DNA from 3 places in the Streptomyces sp. A0592 genome. Region 2 is predicted to be linked to each of the others. Evidence: riboswitches for the same ligand, from Rfam matches in the RefSeq annotation. Region 2 holds a riboswitch; each other region holds the start of a gene.
What was found. A riboswitch is a leader RNA that binds a small molecule or an ion and turns the genes downstream of it on or off. The one in region 2 is predicted to bind cobalamin.
Positions count from the first base shown of each region.

Region 1: another riboswitch for cobalamin. It lies ahead of E6U81_RS00570 (CoA-acylating methylmalonate-semialdehyde dehydrogenase); the one in region 2 lies ahead of E6U81_RS01585 (ABC transporter substrate-binding protein).
Region 3: another riboswitch for cobalamin. It lies ahead of E6U81_RS28435 (ribonucleoside-diphosphate reductase subunit alpha); the one in region 2 lies ahead of E6U81_RS01585 (ABC transporter substrate-binding protein).

Region 1 is NZ_SSBM01000001.1:119,867-129,763, forward strand. It holds gene E6U81_RS00540 (mechanosensitive ion channel domain-containing protein) at 1-1,015, shown strand, start outside; gene E6U81_RS00545 (class II glutamine amidotransferase) at 996-1,838, opposite strand; gene E6U81_RS00550 (EF-hand domain-containing protein) at 1,993-2,244, opposite strand; gene E6U81_RS00555 (rhodanese-like domain-containing protein) at 2,369-2,923, opposite strand; gene E6U81_RS00560 (cytochrome P450) at 3,131-4,360, opposite strand; gene E6U81_RS00565 (PI-PLC domain-containing protein) at 4,473-5,558, opposite strand; cobalamin riboswitch at 5,681-5,881, shown strand; gene E6U81_RS00570 (CoA-acylating methylmalonate-semialdehyde dehydrogenase) at 6,253-7,752, shown strand; gene E6U81_RS00575 (acyl-CoA dehydrogenase family protein) at 7,758-8,909, shown strand; gene E6U81_RS00580 (enoyl-CoA hydratase/isomerase family protein) at 8,906-9,897, shown strand, end outside.
Region 2 is NZ_SSBM01000001.1:316,728-326,624, reverse strand. It holds gene E6U81_RS01595 (ABC transporter ATP-binding protein) at 1-439, opposite strand, end outside; gene E6U81_RS01590 (iron ABC transporter permease) at 436-1,464, opposite strand; gene E6U81_RS01585 (ABC transporter substrate-binding protein) at 1,461-2,456, opposite strand; cobalamin riboswitch at 2,498-2,638, opposite strand; gene E6U81_RS01580 (GNAT family N-acetyltransferase) at 2,666-3,160, opposite strand; gene E6U81_RS01575 (PASTA domain-containing protein) at 3,321-3,962, shown strand; tRNA gene E6U81_RS01570 (tRNA-Trp) at 4,081-4,157, opposite strand; gene E6U81_RS01565 (SMI1/KNR4 family protein) at 4,228-4,755, opposite strand; gene E6U81_RS01560 (hypothetical protein) at 4,787-5,182, opposite strand; partial or broken gene E6U81_RS01555 (glycoside hydrolase family 18 protein) at 5,314-6,653, shown strand; gene E6U81_RS01550 (serpin family protein) at 6,719-8,032, shown strand; gene E6U81_RS01545 (PfkB family carbohydrate kinase) at 7,929-8,966, opposite strand; gene E6U81_RS01540 (bifunctional 4-hydroxy-2-oxoglutarate aldolase/2-dehydro-3-deoxy-phosphogluconate aldolase) at 8,963-9,643, opposite strand; gene E6U81_RS01535 (IclR family transcriptional regulator) at 9,733-9,897, shown strand, end outside.
Region 3 is NZ_SSBM01000025.1:60,348-70,244, reverse strand. It holds gene E6U81_RS28465 (extracellular solute-binding protein) at 1-1,157, opposite strand, end outside; gene E6U81_RS28460 (GntR family transcriptional regulator) at 1,447-2,211, shown strand; gene E6U81_RS28455 (carbon starvation CstA family protein) at 2,338-4,560, shown strand; gene E6U81_RS28450 (YbdD/YjiX family protein) at 4,557-4,754, shown strand; gene E6U81_RS28445 (Uma2 family endonuclease) at 4,805-5,062, opposite strand; gene E6U81_RS28440 (GNAT family N-acetyltransferase) at 5,182-5,679, shown strand; cobalamin riboswitch at 5,724-5,853, shown strand; gene E6U81_RS28435 (ribonucleoside-diphosphate reductase subunit alpha) at 5,988-8,369, shown strand; gene E6U81_RS28430 (ribonucleotide-diphosphate reductase subunit beta) at 8,369-9,385, shown strand; gene E6U81_RS28425 (hypothetical protein) at 9,532-9,756, opposite strand; gene E6U81_RS28420 (helix-turn-helix domain-containing protein) at 9,839-9,897, shown strand, end outside.

The DNA.
Region 1 (9,897 bases), 200 kb from region 2:
CGACCTGCTGCTGCGGCGGGCGGACGCCCGCCACCCCGAGACACCACTGTGGAACATGCTGCGCCGCTGCGGGCCGTCCGTGCGGGTGCTGCTCTTCACCGCCGTCCTGCGCGGCGCGTACCGCCAGATCGAATGGCAGCCGCTGCGCGACCACGAGGCCGCCGTGGGCCGGACCCTGACGCTCGTCCTGATCGGGGCGGGCGCCTGGTGCGTCGTCGGCGTAGCCTCCGCCGTGGTCGAATCCTCGTACGCCCGCTACGCGCTGGGCACCCGCGACCCCTCACGCGTACGCCGGGTCCGTACCCAGGTGACGCTCATCAGGAGGATCGTCACCGCCGTCGTCGCCGTGGTCGCGGCCGCCGCGATGCTGCTCACCTTCCCCGCCTTCCGGGCCGTCGGCACCTCCGTCCTGGCCTCGGCGGGCATCATCGGCATCGTCGCGGGCGTGGCCGCCCAGTCCACCCTCGGCAACGTCTTCGCCGGGTTCCAGATCGCGTTCGGCGACATGGTGCGCATCGGAGACACCGTCGTCGTCGACGGGGAGTGGGGCGTGGTCGAGGAGGTGACGCTCACGCTGATCGCGGTACGCACCTGGGACGAGCGCCGGATCACCATGCCCGTCTCGTACTTCACCTCGCGGCCCTTCGAGAACTGGTCCCGCGGCGGCATCCAGATGACCGGCACGGTCTTCCTCCACTGTGACCACACCGCACCCGTCTCCCTCATGCGCGAGAAGCTGAAGGAGGTCCTCGACGGCTGCGAGGCGTGGGACGGCCGCGGCTGGGACCTGTCCGTCACCGACACCACCCCCACCACCATCGTGGTGCGGGCGATCGTCACCGCCAAGGACCCCGACCGGCTGTGGACCGCCCGCTGCGAGGTGCGCGAGCAACTGGTCGCCTGGCTGGCCGAGAAGCACCCCTACGCCCTGCCCCGCGTCGCCACGTCCACCGCCGTGCCGTCGCCCCGCACGGAGGTCCGTACGGGTATGGACGTCAGGCCGCCAGCGGGGTGAAGGGGTAGAGCCCGTCCTCACCCGGCTTGACCACGCCGTAACTGCTCTCCGGCACCTCGTTCCACGCCCCGGGCAGATCACCGAGGGGCTCGGACACCACCAGGCGGGTCTCGTCGGACACGTCCTGGAGGAAGCGCATGTCGGGGTGCAGCTTGCGCAGCGTGTCCACCCGGCTGCTGTAGAACAGCGACCGCGAGGCGCCCTGGCTGGAGTAGCGGAAGGCCCACACGCCCTCCCCGTCGGTGACGGCCACCGTCATCTGCATCGGGAACTCCACGCCGTGCTCGTGGCCGACCCGCTCCACCACCCCCACCATCCTGGCGACGGCGCCCGGAGGGTCCTCCTCCAGGCCGAAGGTCAGCGCCAGGTAGAACATCACCTCGGAGTCCGTCGTCCCCTCGATCTCCCCGAACAGCGCGGGGTCGACGAGCAGGGCGAGGTCGCGCCGCATGGCGTGGAAGCCGGCGACGGCCCCGTTGTGCATCCACATCCAGCGGCCGTGCCGGAAGGGGTGACAGTTCGTCTGCTGCACCGCCGTACCCGTCGACGCCCGGATGTGGGCGAAGAACACGGGTGAGGTGACGTGGTCCGAGAGCTCCCGCAGGTTGCGGTTGTTCCACGCGGGACCGACGTCCCTCATGAGGGCGGGCGTGCCGTCGCCGCTGCCGCCGTCCGGATACCAGCCGATGCCGAAACCGTCGCCGTTGGTCGTCTCCACGCCCAGCTTCGAGTGGAGGCTCTGGTCGATCAGCGAGTGGGCGGGTTTGTACAGGATGGTGTCGAGGAGCACGGGGGTTCCCGAATACGCCAGCCACCGGCACATGTGCGATCACCTGACTCGTCCGCCCCGTCCGGTCGGCCGCCGCGGGCCGGCCGGGGCCGTAACCTCCCGCGTGGGCGCCCCGCCGCCCCTGCCATTCTCCTGCCGCCCGGCGGGCGGCGCACGCGGGGCGGCCGCCCGCCGGACGGCGCGGGGGCTACCAGCCGAAGCGGCGGTCGACGACGGCCGCGAACTCCTCGAAGCTCAGTACCCGGTCGCCGTTCTGGTCGGCCGCGTCGAAGAGCGCCGAGGACTCCTCGGTGTCCCCCACGCCCCAGAAGGGGATCGCCCCCTGCGCGGCGAGGGTCGGTCCCTTGGAGCGCAGGGCGCCGATGACCTCGGCCCGTGTCAGGGTGCCGTCCTGGTCGAGGTCGAGGGCGTCGAACAACCGACGGGCCTTCTCACTCATCACATGTCCTCTCCGCGGTGCACGCGCCGCCTCGGCCGGCGGGTCCTGTACGCAAGGACGCTGCGGGCACCCGGGAGGTTGCCGCACCCGGGGCAGGACCTCGTGCCGGACCCCGGAGCGGATGTCACCGCAGGACTTCGCCATCCCGCCGGTTGAACGGCAGCCGCCCCAGGACGACCGCCATCCCGCAGGTCCCGGTGAGCGCGGAGAAGACCAGTCCGCCCCCGATCGCCGCGGACAGCAGTGAGAGGGCCGGGTGGAGGAGCAGCCCGAGGAACAGGCCGAGCAGCACGAGGGTGCCCGCCGCGAAGCGGACCTGGCGTTCCATGGCCCACACGGCCCGCGGCCGGGCGCCGCCGCCGGGGTGCTCCAGTGCGTTGCCGCCGGCCGCCCAGGCCTCCGTGCCGCCCGCGAGGCTCGACGCGGGGATGCCGTGGGACGCCAGGGTGCGGACCGCGCTGTCCGAGCGGGCCCCCGAGGCGCACACGATCAGCAGGGCGCCGCGGTCGGCGGCCTGCCGCAGCTGCGGCAGGCTCCGTACGAGCCGGTCGAGGGGCACGTTGAGGGAGTCCGGGAGGTGGCCGGACGCGAACTCGCCCGGCGTGCGGACGTCGACGACGGTCAGCTCGCGCAGCCGCGGGCGCGCCTGCTCGACGTCGAGTGAGGCGGGGACGCTCATGGCGGACCTGGTCCTTGGCGGTGGGGGCGGGCGAGGGGAGGCCCGGCGGCGCGCCGCACGGGGTGCGGTACGGCGCGCGACGCCGGAGCCATGCCGGGGATGTTAGGCACCCGCAGGGAGCCTCGGCCGGATCCCGGCGCACCTGCCACACGACTGCCATGTTCCGGAAACAACCGGAGCCCCGCTCACTGCCTCACCCGCTCCTGGTCACCAGGTCACGTGCAGCGCCTCCGGCGACCGGTGGATCAGGGTGGGCCGCATCCGCGGCCGCGGACGGCCGGGGGCTGGCCGCAGCCCCGGCATGCGGCCCGTCAGCAGTTCGAGCGTCAGACGGAGTTGTTCGCGCGCCAGCCGGGATCCGGGGCAGCCGTGCGGGCCGTGCCCGAAGGCGAGGTGCCGCCGGTCCACGGGGCGCGTGATGTCGAACTCGCCGGCCCGCTCGTACCGCTCCTCGTCGCGGTTGGCCGCACCGTACGCCACCAGGACGGCGGCCCCGGCGGGCAGTTCCGTACCGCCCAGGGCCACCGGGCGGGTGGTGGTCCGCCGGAAGGCCTGGATGGCGGTGTCGTGGCGGGCGGCCTCCTCCACTGCCGCCGGGATCAGCGAGGGATCGGCGCAGAGCATCCGCCACTGCCGCCGGTCGTCGTCGAGCAGGTGCAGCAGGGTGGTGGCGATGAGGGCGCCGGTGGTGAGGAATCCGGCGATCAGAAGGTTCTGCAGGCTCGTCACCAGCTCGTGGCGCTGCTCCAGGGTGAGTTCGCCCGTACCGGGGGCGAGGGCGGCCACCATGACCGAGCACAGGTCGTCCCGGGGGTGGGCGCGCCGGTCGCGCACGTACCCGTCCAGCAGGTGCTGGAGCGCGACCACGTCCTCGGCTGCGGCCGCCTGGCCCTCCGGCGGCAGCGGCCGGAACAGCAGTTCCTCGGCCCGGTAGCCGCCGTGCACGGCCGCGGGCACATCGGCGGGGTCCAGCCCGATCAGCCGCCCGACCACGATCCCCGGCAGCCGCTGTGCGTACGCCTGCACCAGTTCCGCGGACCCGTCCGCCGCGAAGCCGTCCACCAGCTCCGCGGCGCACGTGCGCGCGTACGGGACCAGCGCGGCCACCCGCGCGGCCGACAGGCCCCGGTTCAGCGGGGCCCGGTGCCGGCGGTGGGCGGCGCCGTCCGAGGACACGACCGTGGGCCGGGGCCCGAACCCGCGCGGCAGGACGCCGAGCGCCGCCTCCGAGAGCGGGACGTCCGGCAGCAGGGAGTTCGCGGAGGAGAAGTCCTCCGCCCGCAGGAGCACTTCCCGTACCTCGCGGTCGCGCGCGACCAGCCACGCGTCGAACTCGGGCACGTACGTCAGCCCCTCGGCCCGGCGGGCGCGGTCGTACAGCGGGTACGGGTCGCGGTAGAGCTCGTCGCGCCGTGCCTGGTCGTCGTGCCACGTCAAAGGGGACCTCCGGATCACGGTCGGGCCGGGCGGGCGCCGCCGTGAGCGCCCTCCGGTGCGCCGGGTCATCCTGCCCGAACCCGGCCGTGCCCGGTAGGGCGCACGCCCCGTTCTACGGACCGGCGTTGAGCTCGGCGACGATCGAGGCGGGGGTGTGGCCGCTGCCGTCCGACAGGCGGTGGAAGTCGACCGAGACGAAGTTCGGGTCGCGGCCCCCGGCCGCGGGCCGGCACTGCTCGGCGATGCGGCTGCGCAGCTTCGCGCCGTTGTCCAGGGCCGCCGTCAGCACGGTGGGCACGTTGCGGTGGTGGCTCATCGTGAACAGGCGACGGAAGCCGGGCTCCTGCCGGTCCAGGGGCAGGTCGGACCAGCGGCTGACGCACGTGAGGTCGTTGCCCAGGTCTCCGAGGCTCCAGAAGTTGCTCACGGTCCACGCCCGGTCGTACATGACGCCCAGGTTCTCGCGGTCGGACCGGTCGGAGAAGATCAGCAGCCGCTTGCCGGAGGTGACGAGGTCGGCGACCTTCGGCCACCCGTTCTGCCGCACGCCCCACTCGTCGGGCCGGAACACCATGTCGGACAGCCCCCGGACCCGGCCGAGGGACTGCCGCAGCTGGTCGGCGCTCACGTAGTCCTCCAGGAAGACGGTCACGACCTCCTGGGGGTGGGCGGCGAGGAAGTCCACCACAGTCTGCATCGTGCCGTGGAAGGACTGGCGCGGCAGGGCGTAGGTGGCACCGGCGAAGGTCTTGCACTCGCCGTGGCACAGGTACACGTCGCTGGGATAGCAGTCGCTCCCGAAGCTGATGACGCACAGCCAAGTGCTGCGCTCGTACCAGTGGGTGTCCAGGCTCAGGCCGCGCACGCCGCCTTCGAGCTGGCCGCGCACCGATTCGGACTGGTTCACCGAACTCCAGCGGGAGTCCTCGTAGTTGGTGAAGGCGTTGTGGGTGGTCAGGAAGGAGACCTCGTCCAGGCGCCGGTCGCCCCAGCGGGCGGCCGCGAGGCCGGCCGGTGCGCCGGACGCGGCCGCCGCCGCGGGCGGGGCGGGCGGGGCGGTCGAGGCCGTCGCCGTGGTCACCGTGCCCAGCAGTGCCAGCAGGAGGAGACCGACCAGGGTCCGCCGGGCGTGGCCTCGTCGGAGCGCGCCGGCGGGGCGGCCGCGGAAGCCCGCGCGCTGCATGTTCATGTCAATCATGGCGGGAGGTTAGCGCGCGGCCCGCCGCTGCGCCCCCCTGCGGACGCGTACGGCCGGTAAACGACGGCGCGACCGGCGACGGCCCGGTTCCCGGCACGGCCACCCGGCAGGGGTGGACTTACTAGGACGTCCAACTATATCGTCGGGAGTGCAGAGACCCGCGGTGCAGGGAAGCCGGTGCGAATCCGGCGCGGTCCCGCCACTGTGACCGGGGAGTGCGCGCTTCAGCAGGACAGGCCACTGACGGAGGAATCCATCGGGAAGGCCGGGGCGCGCGCGTCGATCCGGGAGTCAGGATACCGGCCGTGGGTTGTTCCGTGTTGTCCACGAGGATGGAGCAGACACGCATGGCACCGGTCCGTACCCATGGCCTTGGTGATCCGGCGGAGCACGCGGTGATTCCCGCGTCGACCTAGGAGTGCCCGGCAGATCACGGCCGGGGCCGAACGGCCCGCCGCCGCGGTCGGCCGCGTCGTCACCAGTGGCCGAACGCCACGGCACCGGATGACCCGGGCGCTCCGACCCTGATCCGCAGGCCTTCCTGGTTCTCGCTTCACGGGCCCTTCGGCCCGTCGGCTCTTCGGCGGCCTCGCGCCGCCCTGTCCCACGGCGTTCCCCAGCGGCGCACCCCACCGGGTGCGGCCGTCGGTCCGCCGTGCCATCCCCGGATCCCACCTGACGAGAGCAGGAAACCATGGTCCGTGAACTGACGCATTTCATCGGCGGCAAGCGCACCCCCGGCACCTCCGGGATCTTCGCCGACGTGTACGACCCCAACACCGGCGCGGTACAGGCCTGCGTACCGCTCGCCGACCCCGACGAAGTACGGACGGCCGTCACCGACGCCGCCGAAGCCCAGGCGACATGGGCCGCCTGGAACCCCCAGCGCCGCGCCCGGGTCCTGCTGCGCTTCCTCCAACTCGTCGAGGACGAGCGCGACGAGCTCGCCCGGATGCTCTCCGCCGAGCACGGCAAGACCGTCCCGGACGCGGCCGGAGACCTCCAGCGCGGCCTGGAGGTCGTCGAGTTCGCCGCAGGCGTCCCGCACCTGCTCAAGGGCGAGTTCACCGACAACGCCGGCACCGGGATCGACGTGCACTCGCTGCGCGCCCCGCTGGGCGTCGTCGCGGGCATCACCCCCTTCAACTTCCCCGCAATGATTCCCCTCTGGCAGGCCGCACCTGCCCTGGCCTGTGGAAACGCCTTCATCCTCAAGCCCTCGGAGCGCAACCCCTCCGTACCGCTGCGCCTCGCCGAACTGTTCGTGGAAGCGGGCCTGCCGCCCGGTGTGCTCAACGTCGTCAACGGCACCGGGGCGGCCGTCGACGTCCTCCTCGAAGACCCCCGCGTGCAGGCACTCGGCTTCGTCGGATCCACCCCGATCGCCGCGCACATCTACGCCACCGCGGCCGCGCACGGCAAGCGCGCCCAGTGCTTCGGCGGGGCGAAGAACCACATGATCGTCATGCCGGACGCGGACCTCGACCAGGCCGTCGACGCGCTCGTCGGCGCCGGCTACGGATCCGCCGGCGAGCGCTGCATGGCCATCTCCGTCGCCGTACCCGTGGGCGAGGAGACGGCCGACGCGCTCGTCGCCGCCCTCAAGGAACGGCTCGGCACCCTCCGCATCGGCCGCTCCGACGACCCGGCCGCCGACTTCGGGCCCCTGGTCAGCCGCGACGCCCTGGACCGGGTGCGCCGCTACGTGGACATCGGGGTGGGCGAGGGCGCCGAACTCGTCGTCGACGGACGCCGCTTCACCCTGCCCGGCCACGAGAACGGGTTCTTCGCCGGCGCCTCCCTCTTCGACCGCGTGCGCCCCGCCATGCGCATCTACCGGGAGGAGATCTTCGGCCCCGTCCTGTCCGTCGTACGGGCCGCCGACTACGAGGAGGCCCTCCGCCTGCCCAGCGAGCACCCCTACGGCAACGGAGTCGCGATCTTCACCCGGGACGGTGACACCGCCCGCGACTTCACCCGCCGCGTGAACACCGGCATGGTCGGCGTCAACGTGCCCATCCCGGTGCCCGTCGCCTACCACACCTTCGGCGGCTGGAAGCGGTCCGGTTTCGGGGACCTGAACCAGCACGGCCCGGACTCGATCCGCTTCTACACCCGCACCAAGACCGTGACCTCCCGCTGGCCCTCCGGGGTCAAGGAAGGCGCGTCCTTCACGATCCCGACGATGGGGTGAGCACCGTGACCACGACCACCACCCTCACCAAGGACCAGCTCGCCCTCGCCGAGGTCACCCTCGACTTCGCGCAGGAACACCTGGCTCCGCACGCCGTCGACTGGGACCGCGACAAGCACTTCCCGACCGACGTGCTGCGCCGCGCGGCGCAGCTCGGCCTCGGCGGCGTCTACGTCCGCGAGGAACACGGAGGTTCGGGACTCACGCGCACCGACGGAGCCCTGATCTTCGAGGTCCTTGCCACGGGCTGCCCCTCCATCGCCGGCTACCTCTCCATCCACAACATGGTCGCCTGGATGATCGACCGCTACGGCGACGACGGCCAGCGCGCCCGCTGGCTCCCGGACCTCTGCTCGGCCGCGGCCCTGGGCAGCTACTGCCTGACCGAGCCGGGAGCCGGCTCCGACGCGGCGGCCCTGCGCACCCGGGCCGACCGCGACGGGGGCTGCTACGTGCTGACCGGCGTGAAGCAGTTCGTCTCCGGCGCGGGGAGCTCGGGCGTCTACATCGTCATGGCCCGCACCGGCGGGGAAGGCCCCGGCGGCATCTCCGCCTTCGTCGTCGAACGCGACGACCCCGGCCTCTCCTTCGGGGCGAACGAACGCAAGATGGGCTGGAACGCCCAGCCCACCCGGCAGGTCGTCCTCGACGGCGTCCGCCTGCCGCCCGACCGCCGGCTGGGCGCCGAGGGCGACGGATTCCGCATCGCCATGAACGGCCTCAACGGCGGCCGGCTCGGCATCGCCGCCTGCTCCCTCGGCGGAGCGCAGAGCGCCCTCGACCGCAGCCTCACCCACCTGGCCGACCGGCAGGCCTTCGGCGCAAGGCTCCTCGACGCCCAGGGACTGCAGTTCCGCCTCGCCGACATGGCCACCGAACTCGCGGCCGCCCGCGCCCTGGTCCGCCAGGCCGCCGAAGCCCTCGACCGGGGCGACCCGCTGGCACCCCGGCTCTGCGCGATGGCCAAGCGCTTCGCCACCGACACCGGCTATTCCGTCGCCGACCGGGCGCTCCAACTCCACGGCGGCTACGGCTACCTGAGCGAATACGGCATCGAGAAGATCGTCCGCGACCTGCGGGTGCACCAGATCCTGGAAGGAACCAACGAGATCATGCGCGTCATCGTGGCCCGGGGCCTCACGGAGGCCGTCCGATGACGGCCGCGGACGAGCCCGTACTGCTGCGCACCGAAGGCCGCGCGGCCCACATCACCCTCAACCGGCCCAAGGCGCTGAACGCACTCACCCACGCCATGGTCCGCACCGTCGCCGACGCCCTCGACGCCTGGGAGGCGGACCCCGCCGTCGAGACGGTCGTCATCACGGGGGCGGGGGAGCGCGGCCTGTGCGCCGGCGGCGACATCCGCGCCATCCACCGGGACGCCGCCACCGGTGGCACCGCCTCGCTGGACTTCTGGCGCGACGAGTACCGCCTCAACGCCCGCATCGCCCGCTACCCCAAGCCGTACGTGGCCGTGATGGACGGCATCGTCATGGGAGGCGGCGTCGGGATCTCGGCCCACGGCACCGTCCGTATCGTCACCGAACGCTCCCGCGTCGCCATGCCCGAGACCGGCATCGGCTTCGTCCCCGACGTCGGCGGCACCTACCTGCTCGGCCTCGCCCCCGGCGAACTGGGCACCCACCTGGCCCTGACCGGCACCCCCATCGGCGCGGCCGACGCCCAACGCTGCGGACTCGCCGACCACTTCGTACCCTCCGAGCGGCTGCCGGCCCTGCTGGCCGCACTCGCCTCGGGCTCCGTCCACGACGTCCTGGCGGCCCACGTAGCCGAGGCGCCGCCCGGCGAACTCGACGCGCAGCGCGAGTGGATCGACCACTGCTACGCCGCGGACACCGTCGAGGAGGTCACCGACCGGCTGGCACGCCATCCCGCGCCCGCCGCCCAGGAGGCGGCGCGCACCCTGCTGACGAAGCCCCCGACCGCCCTCAAGGTCACCCTCGCCGCCGTACGCAGCGCCCGCGGGCTCGGCCCGCTGGAGAAGGTCCTGGACCAGGAGTACCGCGTGTCCAGCGCGGCCCTGGCCCACCCCGACCTGGCGGAGGGCATCCGCGCCCAGGTGATCGACAAGGACCGCACTCCGCGCTGGGACCCCGCCACTCCCGCCGAGGTCGCGGACGGGGA
Region 2 (9,897 bases):
CGAAGCGGCGGGCCGCGAAGGGGCCCGCGCCCACGGTCTCCAGGGCGTCGGCGACGCGCCGCATGTCGTCCGGACCGTCCTGTTCCCAGAAGCGCTTGTGCGGGCTGCGGCCCATGGCGACGACCTCGCGGACGGTCAGTCCGAAGGTGCCGCTCGCGTCCTGCGGCACCACCGCCACGCGCCGCGCCCGTTCCTTGACGGTGAGCTCGCCCGCGTCCGCGCCGTCCAGCAGGACCCGGCCGGCGGTCGCCCGCAGGGCTCCGTAGACGCAGCGCAGCAGGGTGGTCTTGCCGCTTCCGTTGGGGCCGACGACCCCCACCGTTTCACCGGGCCGGGCGGTGAGGTCGATTCCGTGGAGGAGGGTGTGCCCGTCGGTCTCGTACCGCACGCCCTCGACGGCCAGGTCCACCGGCCGGGCCGGTCCGGTCCATTCCGTCATCCGGTCACCCCTTCGGTACGGCTGGAGCGGCGCAGCATCCAGAGGAAGAACGGCCCGCCGACGAGCGCGGTGACCACCCCCACCGGTATCTCCTCGGGGGCGGCGGCCGTACGGGCGATCAGGTCGGCCAGGATCAGGAACACGGCCCCGCCCAGCGCGGCGACGGGCAGCAGGGCCCGGTGTCCGGCGCCCACGACCATCCGGGCGGCGTGCGGGACCATCAGCCCGACGAAGCCGATGGCCCCGCTGCAGGCGACGAGCACGCCGATGACGAGGGAGGTCAGGACGAACACGGCGGCGCGGAAGCGTCCGGTGTCCAACCCCAGGGTGTGTGCGCCCTCCTCCCCGGTGAGGAGCAGGTCGAGCGGGCGGGCGAGGGTGAGGAGCAGGGCGCCGCCGACGAGCAGCGCCACCGCGGGCAGGGCCAGTTCGTCCCAGCGCGCCCCGCCGAGACCGCCGAGGGTCCAGAACAGCACGGAGCGGATCTGGTCGGGGTGTGCGGCGAGGACGAGGACGAGGCTGGTGAAGGCGGACAGGATGTACTGGACGGCCACGCCGGCCAGGATCAGCCGGCCGGTGGTCATGGTGCCGCCGCGCCGGGCCATCGCGTAGACGGCGACGAGCGCGGCCATGGACCCCACGAAGGCGGCCAGCGGCACGCCCATGGCGAATCCGGCCGCGGCCGTGCCGAAGACGATCACGAGGACGGCTCCGGCGGAAGCCCCGGAGGAGGCCCCGAGGAGGAACGGGTCGGCGAGTTGGTTGCGTACCAGTGCCTGGAGCACGGTGCCCGCGACGGCGAGCCCGGCTCCGACGACGGCGCCGAGGAGGATCCGCGGCATCCGCACGTCCCACACGATGGAGGCGAAGGCGCCGGTGGGCCGGTTCCCCGACAGGCCGCCGACGACGATGTCGAGGACGCGGCCGGGGGCGATCCGTACGGGTCCCAGCGCCAGGCCCGCGATCGCCGAGACGGCGAGCGCGGCGGTGAGGACGGCGAGGACCGTGCCGGTGCGGAGCCTCACGCGGGGTTCGGGTGGAGCTGGCTTCCCAGTGATTCCACCGCGTCCGCCACGCGGACGCCGAGGACGGCCGAGGAGAGCGGGAGCACGACGAACCGCCGGTTCTTGACGGCGGGCACCTCGGCGAGCGCCGGGTCGTTCAGCAGGCGCTGCTTCTTGGCCTCGACGGTGGTGCCGCCGTAGTCGTAGATGAGGACGACCTCGGGCTTGCGCTCGATGACCTTCTCCCAGGCGACGTCGCCGAAGGTGTCCCCCAGGTCGGCGAAGACGTTGGTGCCGCCGGCGAGGGAGATGATCTCGTTGCCGACGCCGTTGCCTCCGGAGGTGGAGGCGGTGGCCTCGCCGGAGTCGTAGGCGAAGACGGTCGGCCGGGGCCGGTCCTTGACGCGGGCGCTCACGGCGTCGATGCGGCGCTGCTCGTCCTCGATGAGCTTCGCGCCGCGGTCGGGTACGCCGAAGGTGCGCGCGACCTCGGTGATCTCGGTCTTGAGCTGGTCGAGGCCGACCTTCCCCTCGGTGCAGTACTCCACGTTGAGGCGGGAGTTGATGCCGGACTCGGCCAGGCCCTCGCGGTCGCGGCCCTGCGCCTTGTCGAAGGCGCTGGCGTAGCCGCCGTAGACGAAGTCCGGGTCGGCGCCGAGCAGGATCTCCTTGGAGGGGTACTCCTCGGCCAGCACCTTGATCTTGTCGTAGGCGGGCTTGTAGGCCGGCAGCACGGCATCGTCGAGGTAGGCGGTGCCGGTGATCCGGTCGCCCAGGCCGAGGGCGAGCATGAGCTCGGTGGCGTGCTGGTTCATGGTGACCGCCCGCCGGGGCGGGGCCTGGTAGGTGCTGCTCACGCCGCAGTTGGTGAGGGTGTACGGGAAGCCGGGCGCGGCGGCGGTGTCACTCGCGGCCCCGTCCTGCCCGGCGCCGGATGAACCGGCGCAGGCGGTGAGGGACATCAGGAGGGCGACGGGGGTGAACGCGCGCAGGGCGGCGCGGGAACGCGACATGGCGGGGCCTCTCCGGGGGATCCGCGTCCCCTGGTCGACGTGAAGGAACAGAGGCGGTGCGTCAGTGTCTGACTCCCGGCGTCCCCCGTGGGGACGGCCGGTCACAGTGGCGGGACCGCACCGGAATCGCACCGGTTTCCTGTCCTGCACCGCCTGGTTGTGCGCCCCAGTCTGCCAGAACGCGCACGTGGGATGGGGTGGGGCCCCCGTCACGGCCGAGGGGCGGGCTCCGGGGCGGTGATCAGGTCCATCCCGGGGTACTGGGCGGCGGCGAAGCCGGCGGCGCGGTACACGGATGCGCCCGCGGAGCTGGCGTGCAACTGGACGAAGTGGACGCCGAGTCCGTTCAGCCAGTCCACCAGCCCGGCCACGATCCGTCCGGCGTGGCCCTGCCCGCGTGCCGCCGCCTCCGTGACCATGCCGTCGATGTAGCCGCGCCGCCCGTCGGGCCGGAGGGGGCTGGGCAGATGGTACGTCACCCACGCCATGCCGGCGGCCTGCAGGGGCTCGCCCGGCCCGCCGCCGACAACCAGGCAGGTGCAGTCCGGCCGGCTGTCCGAGACCCGGTCGGCGAACCAGCCGCGGGCGATGTCCCGCCAGGGCGCGTCCGCCGCTCCCGGATCGGCACCGAGCGCTTCGAGCGCCACCGCGCGGAGCCGGATCAGTTCGGGTATGTCGGCACGGGTCGCCGTACGGGGCTGCATGGTTCGCGTCCTCCTGAGGAATCCCAACTTGTTGTATCCAGCATGGATCTTAGGGGTGACCAACACGCTCCTGAGAGCCACCCCATCGCGCGGGGTGCTGACATGTCACGGGTGCGTCACACAGACCTCACACCTCCCACACATCGGACACGATGGCGCGATGCGCACACACCACACCGCCGCTCTCGCCGCCGCGGCCGCTCTGCTCCTTGGCCTCACCGCCTGCAATCCGCAGAGCACCGACACCGGCAAGCCCGCTGCGCCCAGCACGCCCGCCTCGAACTCCGCCCCCGATCCGGCTTCCAGCGCCCCGGCTGCAGCGAAGACGGCCGCCCTCCCGAACATGGTCGGCAAGGGCCTCCAGACCGCTCAGGACGAAGCACAGGCGGCAGGGTTCGCCGTCCTGAAGTCCCACGACGCGCTCGGCCGCGACCGGCTCCAAGCCCTCGACCGGAACTGGAAGGTCTGTTCCCAGACTCCGGCCGCCGGCGCGAACGTCGACACGGGCACGACCGTGGACTTCGGGGCCGTGAAGCTGGAGGAGTCCTGCCCGGCCGCCGACGCGCCCGCCCCGAAGCCCGCGGGCAGCACGATGCCTGACTTCGTCGGACAGGGCATGAAGGCCGTTCGCGGGGCGCTGCCGTCCAACGCGAGCATCACGGTGAAGGACGCTGTCCAGAGCCGCATGGTGCTGCAGGAGTCGAACTGGAAGGTGTGCTCGCAGGATCCGAAGCCGGGGACGGCGCTGACGGGGCAACCGTTGTCGTTCAAGGTCGCCAAGGCGGACGAGTCCTGCCCGTAGGCCCTTGCAGGCCGGCACGTCACCGACATGGCCGCCGTAGGCGACCGGCCACCCCCCGAGCCCGGCCGCAGCACGGGACACGCGGCCGAGCCCCGCCGAACGATCGGCGGGGCCCTCATGGCAGGGGCGGCAGGATTCGAACCTGCGGCCTACGGTTTTGGAGACCGTTGCTCTGACCAGCTGAGCTACACCCCTTCGGCGAGACCAACCATGGCACGGCCGGGCCCGGCGATCCAGTGAATTCCTGTCGCGTCGCGGAACGGGATCAGCGGCAGAGTTCCATGATCATGTCGTCGAAGCCGGGGAACTCCTCGGCGGCCAGCTCGACCACCGCGCCGGCCGTGCGCCGCGCGTCCGGGGCGAACCGGTCGGCGACCGCAGTCAGAGCTTCGTCCGGGCGCGACGTCCGGTCGGCGCCGTACGGCGCGGCCGCCTCGTACGGGCCGCAGCCGTCGGCCAGCAGCCACAGGAAGTCGCCCAGATCGCGCGCCACGACGCCCGTCTCCCCCTCGGAGCCGAGGAAGACCACGGGCTGTTCGGCGAGCGGCCGGCCCGGGCGGACCAGCCAGAACGCCGCGTACCCGCCGGAGCCGTCCTGGCCGAAGACGCGGAAGGCGCCGCCGTCCAGGTCGTTGTTCCCCGTCCATGCCCTGAACCAGTCGTCGGTGTCCTCGGCGGACAGGAAGGACTCGAAGGGCTCGAAGTCGACCCCGTCGCCGTCCGCGAAGTCGAAGGGGACCGCCAGGGCGGCGGCGAGCGCGGCGGGGAACTGTCGATCGTCGGTGAGCGTCACTCGCACACACTAACGGGGCGACGGACGCAGGTCAGGCCAGGGCCTCGAGGAAGCCGCCGCGGGAGGTTCCGGAGCTCAGGAGGTGCGGCCAGTCCAGCGTCTCGGGCAGTGCGTCGAGGGACAGGACCACGGCCCCGCCCGCCCGTTCGGCGTCCGCGCACCAGTCGGCCATGTCGCCGGGCCGGAGGCCGCCGCCGGACCCGTCGAGCACCGGCGCGACCATCGCGGGAACGACGAGCCCGGCGTCGCCGGGGCCGTCCACGACGCACAGCGTGAGCTTGGGGACGATGCTCCAGCCGTCGCACCGGGGCACCGCCCCGTCCTGCGCGGTCAGCGCCGGCAGGGCGGCGTGCACGGGGGCTTCGGCCATCAGCAGCACGGGGGTGGCGCCTCGGACGAACAGGGTCTTCTCAGGATCGAGCAGCATCGGACCACCCTCGCAGAGCGGTACGGCCGAGTTTCGGCCGCCCCCTTGACCACTCTGGTCCAGACCAATAGTTTCCGGCATGCACCGCCGCACGCGCTCACGCCCACTCCTCGCATCCGCAAAGGAAGCCCATGCGCCGCAGCATGCTCGGCAGACTGGCCGTAGCCGCCTGTTCCCTCTCCCTGCTGACCGCCTTCGCCCCCGCCGCCGTCGGCGCGGACGGCGGCGCCTCCGCCGCTGGCGGATCCGGTCGCACGTACAAGAAGGTCGGCTACTTCACGCAATGGGGCGTCTACGGCCGGGACTTCCAGGTCCAGGACCTCGAGGCGAACGGCACGGCCGGCAAGCTCACCCACATCAACTACGCCTTCGGCAACGTCAGCGCCGAGGGCAAGTGCTTCACCGGGAACATCCCGGCGAGGCCGACGCCTGGGCCGACTACGCGCGCCCGCTCGACGCCGCGAACTCCGTCGACGGGGTCGCCGACACCTGGGACCAGCCGCTCGCCGGCAACTTCAACCAGCTGCGCGAGCTCAAGGCCAAGCACCCCGGCCTCAAGGTGCTGATCTCGCTGGGCGGCTGGAGCTGGTCCACCCACTTCTCCGACGCCGCGCTGACCCCGGCCTCCCGCAAGGCCTTCGTCGAGTCCTGCATCGACCTCTACATCAAGGGCAACCTCCCCCAGGACGGCACCCGCGGCGGCGCCGGAGCCGCAGCCGGCGTGTTCGACGGGATCGACCTCGACTGGGAGTGGCCCGGCTCCGCGGGCGACACCGACACCAAGTACCGGCCCGAGGACAAGCGCAACTTCACCGCACTGGTCAAGGAGTTCCGCACCCAGCTCGACGCGTACGCACACAGCCGGAAGAAGAGGACCACGTACGAGCTGACCGCCTTCGTCCCGACCGCCCCCGCCAAGATCGACGCGGGCTTCGACGTCCGCCGCATCATGCGCGACCTGGACTTCGTCAACCTCCAGGGCTACGACTTCCACGTCTCGGGCGAACCGAGGACCGCGCAGCAGTCCGCCCTGTACGCCCGCGGCGACTTCAGCGTCCACGGCACCGTGGAGGCCTGGCAGCGGCGCGGCGCGCCCGCGCACAAGCTCGTGATGGGCATGCCCTTCTACGGGCAGGGCTGGACCGGCGTCAGCGGCGGCGGGGACGGCCTGGGGCAGCCCGCCACCGGACCGGCCCCGGCCACCTGGGCCGCCGGCTACGAGGACTACAAGGCGCTGAAGAAGCTGGCCGATTCGGGCGCCTACCAGGTGCACCGCGACCGGCGCGGCGGACACGCCTGGCTCTTCGACGGCACCACCCTGTGGACGTACGACGACCCCCAGGTGCTGCGGGCCAAGACCGGCTACATCCGCGAACAGGGCCTGGGAGGCGCGATGTTCTGGTCGCTCGACGCGGACACCGCCGACGGCGAGCTGATGACGGCCGTCGACCGGGGCCTGCGCGGCCGCTGACCGGCGCCGCCGGGCCGTGGACGTCGGTCCGGCCCGGCGGCGTCCCTCCACGTACGCTCCCCCGCATGACGCAGACGCAGCGACAGACGCAGAACCAGGCTCAGGCGCGAACCCAGGCGCAGGCGACGGTGCGGGCGGTCAACCGCCTCACCACGCGCTGGGCCGCGCACGCCGCCTCCGGCACCGGCGGCACGGTCTTCACCGCCGCCGGGGTCTGGCCACTGCTCGCCCTCCTCGCGGACGGCGCCGGCGGGCCCGCCCGCGCCGAACTGGCGCAGGCGCTGGGCATACCCGCCGAGGACGCGGCCGGTGCCGCGCGGGAGCTGCTGGCCGCACTGGCCGGCGTACGGGGGCTCAGCGCGGCGACCGGCCTGTGGGCCGCGGCCGGCCTGCCGCTGGAGGAGGGCTGGTCGGCGAAGCTCCCGCCCGGCGCACGGGGCACGCTGACCGGCGACCTGGAGGGGGACACGAAGGCCCTGGACGGGTGGGCCTCGGAGAGGACCGGCGGCCTGATCGAACGCATGCCGGTCACCCTGCGGCACGACACCCGTCTCGTCCTCGCCTCCGCCCTCGCGCTGGCGCTGAAGTGGGCAGAGGCCTTCCGGGAGTTTCCGGGCCACGTGCCCGACGGCCCCTGGGCCGGCCGCGGCCTGCGCCGACTCTTCCGCACCACGGCCTCACTGGACCCGGTCCGGGTGGCCGAAGGCCCCACCGGGCCGGTCACGGCCCTGGAGGTCACCGGCGCCGTCGACATGGACATGGACGTGCACCTGCTCCTCGGCACTCCGGCGGCGCCCGCCGCCGACGTACTGGCGACCGGCATCGCGGCCGTCTCGGGAGCCCTCCCGGCACCGGCCGGCAACGCCCTCCCGGACGGAAGCCCCGGCCCCGGGCTCACGATCGCGACGGTGGACGCCTTCAGCCCGCAGCCCCAACTGTCCGTCTCCACCGTGGCCTTCTCGTTGTCCGCGGAGCACGACCTGCTGGAGGACGCGGCGCTGTTCGGGCTCCTGACCGCGACCGCCGAAGCCCACGGGCACTTCCCCGGCATCAGCGCCGAACCACTCGCCATCGGCTCGGCGCGGCAGTCGGCCATGGCCCGGTTCCACGCCGAGGGGTTCGAGGCGGCGGCCGTCACCGCCATCGCCGCCAGGCCCGGTGGGGCCGCACGCCGGCCGAGCCACCGGGCCCGGCGGGCCGAGGTCCGGTTCGACCGGCCGTTCGGGTTCCTGGCCGTCCACCGGAACTCCGGACTGGTCCTTGCCGCGGGCTGGGTCACCGATCCGGAATCGGCGGTGCAGCCTCGGCCCGGGGCGGCCGGACCGTTCCCTCCGCCGCCCTTCCCCGGTGTGCGGCCGCCAGCGCCGCCGTCTCACTGAAGGCCGGGACCCGGCCGGTGCCGCCGCGGCCGGACACCGACAGCGAAGCGGCGGCGGTGCCGTGGGCCACGGCGTCCGCGAGGGTGTCGCCGAGGACGAGCCGGGCGGTCGCGGTGCCCGTGAAGCAGTCACCCGCACCGGTCGCGTCGACGGGCGCCGGGTTCACGGGCACCGGGTGGTAGGCCGCCCGCGTGCCGTCGTCCAGCAGCAGCCGGTCGGCGCCCGCGGTGACCGCGACCGTACGCGCCCCCAGCGCGCGCAGGCGGGTGGCGGCCGTGCGCGGGTCGGCGGTGTCGACGAGGGCCTGCGCGTCCGCCGGGCAGGAGGTCTTGAGCAGTCCGGTCAGCGGGGCGATCCGGGCGAGCAGCTCCCGGGCCTCGGCCCGGCCGGTGAGCCGGGGGCGGAAGTTGGGGTCGTACGTCAGCAGCCCACCCGCCTGGTGGACGAGGCGGGCGGCGGCCAGGACGGCGGCCCGGCTGGTCGGCGACAGGGCGCCGGTGATCCCGCTGGTGACGAGCGCCCCGCAGTCGGTCAGCAGCGCGCGCCAGGACGCGACGTGCCGCGGCGCGAGGGTGGATCCGGCGCTGCGGGTGCGCCAGTACACGAACTCGCGGTCGCCGTCGGGGTCGGCGGAGAGCAGGTAGGCGCCGTTGGGACGCGGGGCGCGGCGGACGTGGGAGACGTCCACGCCCAGTTCGGCGGCCCGCCGCAGCAGCGGGACGCTGAGCTCGTCGTCGCCGACCACGGCGAGCAGTGCGGTCCGCGCTCCGGCGGCGGCCGCGGCGGCCGCCGCGTTGAGGGCGTCGCCGGAGTAGGAGAGGCGGGCCGCGGTGCCGTCGGCGGCTTCGCGCAGGGCGGTGCCCGCGTGGATCTCCACCAGGACCTCGCCGAGCACGAGGACGTCGTAGCCGGTGGTTGTGGCCCGCCCGGTCACGGCCGCGGCTCCGGGGCCGCGGCGCGATGGCCGGCGGGACCCCGGTCGCCACGTTCGCCGCGGTCCGGCCGGACCGGCCGGGACCCGGCGAACACAGCGGCCAGTGCGTCCGGGTCGGCCGGCAGGCCGCTGCCGATGCCGACGGCGGTGGCTCCGGCGGCGATCCAGTCGGGAACCTCGCCGGGCCGGATGCCACCGGTCGGGATGAGCACCGCGTCCGGCAGGACGGCCCGAAGGGAGCGGACGAACCCCGGGCCGCCCACGTGGGCCGGGAAGACCTTGGCCGCTCCGCAGGCCCGGACGGCGCAGGCGATCTCGGCCGGGGTGAACCCGCCCTCGACAAAGACGGCTTCGCGCCGCTCGGCGACCTCGCGGACCTCGGGCGCCGGGTACGGGGAGACCAGGAATGCGGCGCCCGCGTCCAGGGCGGCCAGGGCCTGCCCGGCGGTGGTCACCGTGCCCACGCCGATCAGGGCGGGACGACCGTGCGCGTCGGCGAGTTCGGCCGTACGGGCGACGGCCCCGGCCCAGCCGGGGGTGGAGGTGGTCAGCTCCACGGCGCGGCAGCCGGCGGCGAGCAGGGCGGTGGTGGCGCGGACGGCCTCATCGGCGTCGGCGTTGCGCAGCACCGGAAGGAGGCGCTGGACGGCCAGCACCTCGTACAGGTGGCCGGACATGCAGCCCTCCCCATTTGTTCCACGTAGTGGAACTGCGTATCGTCTGGCGGAACGATGTGGTCCAGACCTTACACACTCAGGGAGTTGTCGTGCCGACGAATGCCGAGGAAGCCCCCGGGGGCGTGCGCGCGGGCCGGTCGTCGGCGGCCGGTTCGGCGGCGGAGAAGTCCCTGCGCGTCCTGGAGGCGGTGGCGGTGCCCGGCGGCCCCCACCGGCTGACCGACGTGGCGGCGGCCGCCGCCGTGCCCAAGTCG
Region 3 (9,897 bases), on a different contig from region 2:
CAGCCCGCGGTGACCGGGGTGATCTTGCCGTTGACGCCGCCCTTGCCCATGGCCTCGGCGAAGGAGCCCGCGGCGGGGGTGAAGTTGGCCGCGGCCTGGTTCGGGAGCAGCGCGCCCTTGGTCTCGGCGGCGTACTTGGTCATCTGGTCCTTGCCGGCGGCGAGGGCCAGCCACTCCTTGGCGAGCTCCTTGTTCTTGGAGCGCTCGGCCACGGCGAGGTTCGAGCCGCCGAGGAAGACGGTGCTGGTCTTGTCCGCGGTCTTGCCCGGGATCGGGAAGTAGCCGAAGTCGGCTTCCTTGCCCGCGTCCTTCAGCGCCTTCTCGGCACCGCCGGCCTCCCAGCCGAGACCGATCCAGGAGGCGACGCCGCCCTTGGGGACGATGTCGGTGGACTGCTGCGGGTTGGCCTCGTCCTTGTCCTTCGGGGCGGTGGAGTAGGACTGGAGCTTCTTGTAGAACTCCATCGCGGCGCCGGCCTGCGGGGTGCCGAGGCCGCCCTTCCACTTGGCGCCGTCCTTGACGGCGAGGTCGCCGCCCTCGTCCCAGATGAGACCGGCGAGGACGTACCAGCTCTGGCCGGGGAGGTAGATGGGCTGGGTGGCCGGGTCGGCCGCCTTCAGCTTCTCCAGGCCGGCGATCCACTCGTCGCGGGTGGTGGGCGGGGTGACGCCGGCCTTGGCGAAGGCCTTCTTGTCGTAGACGACGACGCGGTTGGCGGCGTACCAGGGGGCGGAGTAGAGCTTGCCGTCGACCTCGGCCGAGGCGAGCATGCTCTTCTGCCAGGCGTCGGCGCCGAGGGCGGCCTTGTCCTTCGTCAGGTCGGCGAGACCGCCGGTGACCGCGTAGCCGGCGGTCTGGGTGTTGCCGAGCTCAAGAACGTCCGGAGGGGTGTTCTCGGAGAGGGCCGTGGTGACCTTCTCCTGGATGCCGGTCCACTTCTGCTCCTCGACCTTGACCGTCACATTGGGGTGCTTGGCCGAGAACTCCTTGTTGACCTCGTCGATCCAGGCCTTCGGCGCGGAGCCGTCCATGACCCAGACGGTGATCTCCTTGGGACCCGCGTCGGCCTTGGCCTTGTCGTCGTCCCCATTGCCACACGCCGCGAGTCCGACCATCATGCCCGCGACACCGACCGCCGCGATGAGCTTGCGCTTCACGCCACCCTCCTCAGGGATGCCTGCCTGCACTTCCCTTGCCCGCCGCGGTGACATACGCGAAGTACTGCCGTGGGGCTGGGATCTGATCCATATTGGTGTAGACCAGTAGCTGGAGCTTGGCCTAGACCTTTAGGGGTGTCAAGGGTCTAATGAGCGGGTGCCCGGTCCGTTATCGGACCGACACCTGGGGAGAGAGAAGGCCTGTACCCCCAGTCGTGTCACCATGTGACCGCACATATCGGAGGAGCCGGTGACGGCAGCGAAACTGGAGTCGGGAAGGCGGGCGGCGATGGCCACCGAAGGGGCACTCACGGAGCCGGACGGCGGGGCAGCCACTCGCACGGCACGTGTACCCAAGTACTACCGACTCAAGCGGCACTTGCTCGACATGACGGAGACCCTGCCGCCCGGCACCCCGGTACCGCCGGAGCGCACGCTCGCGGCCGAATTCGACACCTCGCGGACCACGGTCCGCCAGGCCCTCCAGGAACTGGTCGTAGAAGGACGACTGGAGCGGATCCAGGGCAAAGGCACCTTCGTCGCCAAGCCCAAGGTCTCCCAGGCCCTGCAACTGACCTCCTACACGGAGGACATGCGGGCCCAGGGCCTGGAGCCGACCTCACAGCTCCTCGACATCGGCTACGTGACCGCCGACGACACCCTCGCCGGACTGCTCAAGATCAACACCGGTGGGCGGGTGCTGCGCATCGAGCGGCTGCGCCTGGCCAGCGGCGAGCCGATGGCCATCGAGACCACCCACCTCTCGGCCAAGCGCTTCCCCGCGCTGCGCCGGTCGCTCGCCAAGTACACCTCTCTGTACACCGCCCTCGCCGAGGTGTACGACGTCCACCTGGCGGAGGCCGAGGAGACGATCGAGACCTCCCTGGCCACCCCGCGCGAGGCCGGCCTGCTCGGCACCGACGTCGGGCTGCCGATGCTGATGCTCTCCCGGCACTCCCTGGACGCCGACGGCGAACCGGTGGAGTGGGTGCGGTCGGTGTACCGCGGCGACCGCTACAAGTTCGTCGCCAGGCTCAAGCGCCCCGCCGTCTGACACCCGTGGCCCCGCCCCGCGTGCCGGAATTCCGCGACCGGAATGCGGACGGGGTCTTACGTTCACCAGGCAATCCCCCGTAGATTCCGCCTGCTTACGCAGATGATCGACGAGGGGACCAGGATCATGCCTGAACCGGAAGCAACAGGTACACAACGGGACACGGCGAGCCCGGGAACCCCATCGGGCTCGCCCTCCCCCAAGTCCATCGCCGTGTGGGTGCTCGTCGGACTCGTCGGCGCCATCGGCTGGGGCGTCCTCGCGCTCTCGCGCGGCGAGGAGATCTCCGCGGCCTGGCTGCTCGCCGCGGCCCTGGGCTCGTACGCCATCGCCTACCGCTTCTACGCACGCTTCATCGCGCACCGCGTATTGAAGGTCGACGCGACGCGGGCCACCCCCGCCGAACGCCTTGACAACGGTGTCGACTTCCATCCCACCGACCGCCGGGTGCTCTTCGGCCACCACTTCGCCGCGGTCGCCGGCGCCGGCCCGCTCGTCGGACCCGTGCTCGCCGCCCAGATGGGCTACCTGCCCGGGACCATCTGGATCGTCGCGGGCGTGATCTTCGCCGGCGCCGTCCAGGACATGGTGACGCTGTTCTTCTCCACCCGCCGCGACGGCCGTTCGCTCGGCCAGATGGCGCGGGACGAGATCGGCCCCGTCGGCGGAGCCGCCGCCCTGGTCGCCGTGTTCGCCATCATGATCATCCTGCTGGCGGTGCTGGCCCTGGTCATCGTCAACGCCCTGGCGCACTCGCCCTGGGGCGTCTTCTCCATCGGCATGACCATCCCGATCGCCGTCTTCATGGGCTTCTACCTGCGCGTCCTGCGGCCGGGCCGGGTCACCGAGGTCTCCCTCATCGGTGTCGCCCTGCTGCTGCTCGCCATCGTGGCGGGCGGCTGGGTCGCCGAGTCCTCCTTCGCCGGGACCTTCACCCTGGAGAAGGAGACGCTCGTCATCTGGATGGTGGTGTACGGCTTCCTGGCCTCGGTCCTGCCGGTGTGGATGCTGCTCGCGCCCCGCGACTACCTCTCGACCTTCATGAAGGTCGGCACCATCGCCCTCCTCGCGATCGGCGTGGTCATCGCGATGCCGACGCTGAAGATGCCCTCGGTCACCGACTTCGCGGCCCGCGGCGACGGCCCGGTCTTCGCCGGGTCGATGTTCCCGTTCGTCTTCATCACCATCGCGTGCGGCGCGCTCTCGGGCTTCCACGCCCTGGTCTCCTCGGGCACCACCCCGAAGATGATCCAGAAGGAGACCCAGGTCCGCATGATCGGCTACGGCGCCATGCTGACCGAGTCGTTCGTCGCCGTCATGGCCATCATCGCGGCCTGCATCATCGAGCCCGGCCTCTTCTTCGCGGTCAACTCCCCTCCCGGGATCATCGGCACCACCGTCGAGTCCGCCTCGCAGGCGGTGACGAACTTCGGCTTCGCCATCTCGCCCGAGGCGCTCACCCAGGCCGCCAAGGACGTCGAGGAAGCCAGCCTGCTCTCCCGTACGGGTGGCGCGCCGACCTTCGCACTCGGAATGTCGGAGATCTTCTCCTCCGTCATCGGCGGCGCCGGGATGAAGGCCTTCTGGTACCACTTCGCGATCATGTTCGAGGCGCTCTTCATCCTGACGACGCTGGACGCGGGCACCCGCGTGGGCCGGTTCATGCTCCAGGACACCCTCGGCAACGTCCACAAGTCCTTCAAGGACGTCAGCTGGAAGCCCGGCGTGTGGTTCGCGAGCGCGATCGTGGTCGGCGCGTGGGGCTACTTCCTGTGGGTCGGCATCAAGGACCCGCTGGGCGGCATCAACCAGCTCTTCCCGCTCTTCGGCATCGCCAACCAGCTGCTGGCCGCGGTCGCCCTGGCCGTCTGCACCACGCTGCTGGTGAAGTCCGGCCGACTCAAGTGGGCCTGGGTGACGGGCGTCCCCCTGGTCTGGGACGCCACGGTGACCCTCACCGCCAGCTACCAGAAGGTCTTCTCCGAGGACGTGAAGGTCGGCTTCTTCGCCCAGCGCGACAAGTACCAGGCGGGCATCGACGCCGACAAGGTCCTGGCCCCGGCCAAGAGCATGGACGACATGCACACGATCGTCACCAACGCCACGGTGGACGGCGTGCTGTGCGCCCTCTTCGCGGTGCTGATCATCGTGGTCCTCGCGGACGCGCTCCGCACCTGCGTCAAGGCCGTCCGCGACCCGGGGTCGGCGAAGCTCTCCGAGGTCCCGTGGACCGAGTCGAAGATCGTCGCCCCGGCGGGCCTGATCGCGACCGCGGAGGAGCGGGCGGAGTTCGCCGCCGCGGCCGACCGCGATTCCGGCGGCGGCCAGGTCAAGGAGCCGGTGGGGTGAGCACCGTACGGAGCGTGCTGGCCAGGGCCAGGTTCTACGTACGGGAGTTCTCCGGGGAGGCCGCCTACGACCGGTACGTCGCCCACACCCGCTCCCACGACCCGGACGCGGAGGTCCTCACCCGCCGCGCCTTCGAACGCGCCCGCACGGACGCCCGCGAGGCGGACCCCCGCGAGGGCTTCCGCTGCTGCTGACCCACGCGAAGGGCCCCGCCGCGTCCTGCGGCGGGGCCCTTCGGCGCTGCTCAGCGCACCCAGTCCTTGAGGACCTCGGTGGGCAGGGTGATGCCGACGGGGTCGGGCAGTGCGATGTCCGTCCCATAGGGCACGATGTGGATGCTCTCGTACCGCTGGCCGTTGGGCTGGCTGTAGACGGAGACCTCGCACTTGGCCCGGTCGATCAGCAGGTAGAGGGGGATGCCGGTCTCCGCATAGGCACGGGGCTTTTCGACGTGATCCCGCCGGACGGTGTCGGAGCCCCACGAAGTCACCTCGACGGCCATGAGGATCGGAGCGGGGTCGACCCAGTCGCTTCGCCCTGTCCCGCGAAGGCCTTTTCCTCGACGGTGCCGCCTCCGACGATAGCGCCGCCCGCCGGGAGGCGTCCTGCACACTCGACCGCATGGACATGCTGATCAGAACGGCGGTGCCCGCCGACCACGAGACGCTGGGCGAGATCACCGCGCAGGCCTACCTCGCCGACGGGCACCTGGACTTCAACGAGGACGACGCCTACCTGAACGTGCTGCGCGACGTGGCCGGGCGGGCCGCACTGGCCAAGGTGCTCGTCGCCGAGCGCGACGGGCAGGTGCTCGGCGGGGTGACCTTCGCCGCACCCGGCAGCCCGCTCGCCGACATCGCGGGCCCGGACGAGGCCGAGTTCCGGATGCTGGCGGTGGCCCACGCGGCCCGCGGACAGGGCGCCGGCGAGGCCCTGGTGCGGGCGTGCGTCGAACGGGCGCGGGCCGTGGAGGGCGTCACGGGCGTCGTCCTCTCCACCCAGCGCAGCATGGCCGGGGCCCACCGGATCTACGCGCGCCTGGGCTTCGTACGCACTCCGGAGCGGGACTGGGCGCCGATCGAGGGCCTGACACTCCTCACGTATCGACTCAAGCTGTAGCCACGCCGACACTACATGTGGGGGTTGCCGCACAAGGGCGCCCCCACATGTATGCTCATGCCTGCTGTCGCCGCAGGGGAATCCGGTGGGAATCCGGAACTGTCCCGCAACGGTATGAAGTGTCCGACATCCGGACACCAAGTCCGATGACCTGCCGGCAGCGCGCCCGGATCGACCGACCCGGGTGCCGACACGTCCGGGCCTCGCGGTTGGGCCGGTGGACGCCGTGCGGTGTGCCCTCCTGCCACGCCCGCATGCGCCCGCGCCCGCCCGCCGATGACCGGGCCGAGCGAGGGAGAGCTCCCGCCGTGACCATCGCGCCTTCCGCACCGCGCGCCGAGTCCGTTTCTGGCGACAACACCGAGGGCCCGGGGGCCACGCTGCTGCGTACCCTCACCGAACTTACGGCGGACCTCCCCGACACCGACCCCGGCCGCGTCGCCGCCGCCGCGCTCCGCGGCCGCAGCTCCGCCGCCGACGAGGCCGAACTGCGCGGGCTGGCCACGGAGTCCGCCGCGGGGCTCATCTCCGAGGACCCCGCGTACTCGAAGCTCGCCGCCCGCCTGCTGACGCTGGCCGTGCGCGACGAGGCCGCGAGCCAGGGCTCCACCTCGTTCTCCGCCTCCGTCGAGGTCGGCCACCGCGAGGGCCTCATCGCCGACCGCACCGCCGAATTCGTGCGCACGCACGCGAGCCGTCTGGACGCGCTGGTCGAGCACACCCTCGCCGAGGGCGCCGACGACCGCTTCGGCTTCTTCGGCCTGCGCACCCTGCACAGCCGCTACCTGCTGCGCCACCCGATCACCCGTCAGGTCATCGAGACCCCGCAGTTCTTCATGCTGCGCGTGGCCTGCGGCCTCGCCGCGGACGAGAGCATCCAGGCCGTCGAGGAAGTGGCCTCGCTGTACCGGCTGATGAGCCGCCTCGACTACCTGCCCTCGTCCCCCACGCTCTTCAACTCCGGCACCCGGCACCCGCAGATGTCCTCCTGCTACCTGCTGGACTCCCCGCTGGACGAGCTCGACTCGATCTACGACCGCTACCACCAGGTCGCGCGCCTGTCGAAGCACGCGGGCGGCATCGGCCTGTCGTACTCCCGCATCCGCGCCCGCGGTTCGCTGATCCGCGGCACCAACGGCCACTCCAACGGCATCGTGCCGTTCCTGAAGACGCTCGACGCCTCCGTCGCCGCCGTGAACCAGGGCGGCCGCCGCAAGGGCGCCGCCGCGGTCTACCTGGAGACCTGGCACGCGGACATCGAGGAGTTCCTGGAGCTCCGCGACAACACCGGCGAGGACCAGCGCCGCACCCACAACCTGAACCTCGCCCACTGGGTGCCGGACGAGTTCATGCGCCGCGTGAACGCCGACGCCGAGTGGTCGCTGTTCTCCCCGGCCGACGTCCCCGAACTGGTCGACCTGTGGGGCGACGACTTCGACGCCGCCTACCGCAAGGCCGAGGCCGACGGCCTGGCCCGCAAGACCATGCCCGCCCGCGACCTGTACGGCCGGATGATGCGCACCCTCGCGCAGACCGGCCAGGGCTGGATGACCTTCAAGGACGCCTCCAACCGCACGGCGAACCAGACCGCCGAGCCGGGCACGGTCGTGCACTCCTCGAACCTGTGCACCGAGATCATCGAGGTCACCAACGACGGCGAGACGGCCGTCTGCAACCTGGGCTCGGTGAACCTGGGCGCCTTCGTCGTGGACGGCGAGATCGACTGGGAGCGGATGGACGAGACCGTCCGCACCGCCGTGACCTTCCTCGACCGCGTGGTGGACATCAACTTCTACCCGACCGAGCAGGCCGGCCGCTCCAACTCCCGCTGGCGCCCGGTGGGCCTGGGCGCGATGGGCCTCCAGGACGTCTTCTTCAAGCTGAAGCTGCCCTTCGACTCCCCCGAGGCGAAGGCCCTGTCCACCAAGCTCTCCGAGCGCATCATGCTGGCCGCCTACGAGGCCTCCTGCGACCTCGCCGAGCGCAGCGGCACGCTGCCGGCCTGGGAGCAGACCCGCACCGCGCGCGGCGTCCTGCACCCGGACCACTACGACGTCGAGCTGAACTGGCCGGAGCGCTGGGACGCGCTGCGCGCCCGCGTCGCCGAGACCGGCATGCGCAACTCCCTGCTCCTCGCCATCGCCCCGACGGCGACCATCGCCTCGATCGCCGGCGTGTACGAGTGCATCGAGCCGCAGGTCTCCAACCTGTTCAAGCGCGAGACTCTGTCGGGCGAGTTCCTCCAGGTGAACGGCTACCTGGTGGAGGAGCTCAAGCAGCTCGGCGTGTGGGACGCCCAGACCCGTGAGGCGCTGCGCGACTCCTCCGGCTCGGTCCAGGGCTTCGGCTGGATCCCGGCCGAGGTCCGCGAGCTGTACCGCACGGCGTGGGAGATCCCGCAGCGCGGCCTGATCGACATGGCGGCGGCCCGTACGCCGTTCCTGGACCAGTCGCAGTCGCTGAACCTGTTCCTGGAGACGCCCACCATCGGCAAGCTCAGCTCGATGTACGCGTACGCCTGGAAGCAGGGCCTGAAGACCACGTACTACCTGCGTTCACGCCCGGCGACGAAGATCGCCCGCGCCGCGCAGGCCGCCACCGCCGCTCCGGTGGCGCTCCCGCAGGCCGTCGACGCCGATGCCCTGGCCTGCTCCCTTGAGAACCCCGAGTCCTGCGAGGCCTGCCAGTAATGAGCTCCACCGACAACAAGAACCTCCTGGACCCGGGCTTCGAGCTCACGCTCCGCCCGATGCGCTACCCGGACTTCTACGAGCGCTACCGGGACGCGATCAAGAACACGTGGACGGTGGAGGAGGTCGACCTCCACTCGGACGTCGCGGACCTCGCGAAGCTGACGCCCGCCGAGCAGCACATGATCGGCCGTCTGGTCGCGTTCTTCGCGACCGGCGACTCGATCGTCTCGAACAACCTGGTGCTGACGCTCTACAAGCACATCAACTCCCCGGAGGCGCGCCTGTACCTGTCGCGCCAGCTGTTCGAGGAGGCCGTGCACGTCCAGTTCTACCTGACGCTGCTCGACACCTACCTGCCCGACCCGGACGACCGCGCGGCCGCCTTCGACGCGGTCGAGGAGATCCCCTCCATCCGCGAGAAGGCGCAGTTCTGCTTCAAGTGGATGGACTCGGTCGAGAAGATCGAGCGCCTGGAGACGGCCGCCGACCGCCGCCGCTTCCTGCTGAACCTGATCTGCTTCGCGGCGTGCATCGAGGGTCTGTTCTTCTACGGCGCCTTCGCGTATGTGTACTGGTTCCGCTCGCGCGGTCTGCTGCACGGCCTGGCCACCGGCACCAACTGGGTGTTCCGTGACGAGACCATGCACATGAACTTCGCCTTCGAGGTCGTGGACACGGTCCGCAAGGAGGAGCCCGAGCTCTTCGACGACGCCCTCCAGCAGCAGGTCGTCGACATGCTGAAGGAGGCCGTGGAGGCGGAGCTGCAGTTCGGCCGCGACCTGTGCGGCGACGGCCTGCCGGGCATGAACACCGAGTCGATGCGCGAGTACCTGGAGTGCGTCGCGGACCAGCGCCTGGTCCGTCTCGGCTTCGCGCCGGTGTACGGCTCGCAGAACCCGTTCTCCTTCATGGAGCTGCAGGGTGTCCAGGAGCTGACGAACTTCTTCGAGCGCCGGCCGTCGGCCTACCAGGTCGCGGTCGAGGGCACGGTCGACCTGGACGAGGACTTCTAGTCCGACCGCTGGTCCGACCGCTGGTCCGACCGCCGGTCCGACCGCGCACCCCCGGGTGCACCGAGAGCCGGGACGCGAGGTGATCGCGTCCCGGCTCTTCGCGTTCCGGGGCGGTGAGGACGCCTGCGGGAGGGCGTCGGCGGGGCTCAGTGGGCGAGGCGCCCGCGGCGCCAGGCTTCCGACCGCGGGCCGTGCCGGCGCGGGGTCGGCGGCATGCCGCCCGCCTTCTGCCGCGGCAGCCACACGAGCCGGGTCTGCACGGCCCGGATCTGCCGGTCGATGCGCCGCTCGCGCAGGGCCCCGTAGAGGCTGGGGGCGAGCAGCAGGGTGGCGACGGCGAGGACGGCGAGGTAGCTCAGGAACGTGTTCATGTCTCCACTGTCCCTCCGTCCGGGCAAGCCCGCGAGTGGCAGGACTGTCATGAAAGAGCGAATTACTGCCACACTGGATCCCATGCTGACCAACGTGGCCGTGGCCCTCCTCGACGAAGTCGCCCCCTTCGAGTTCGGGAT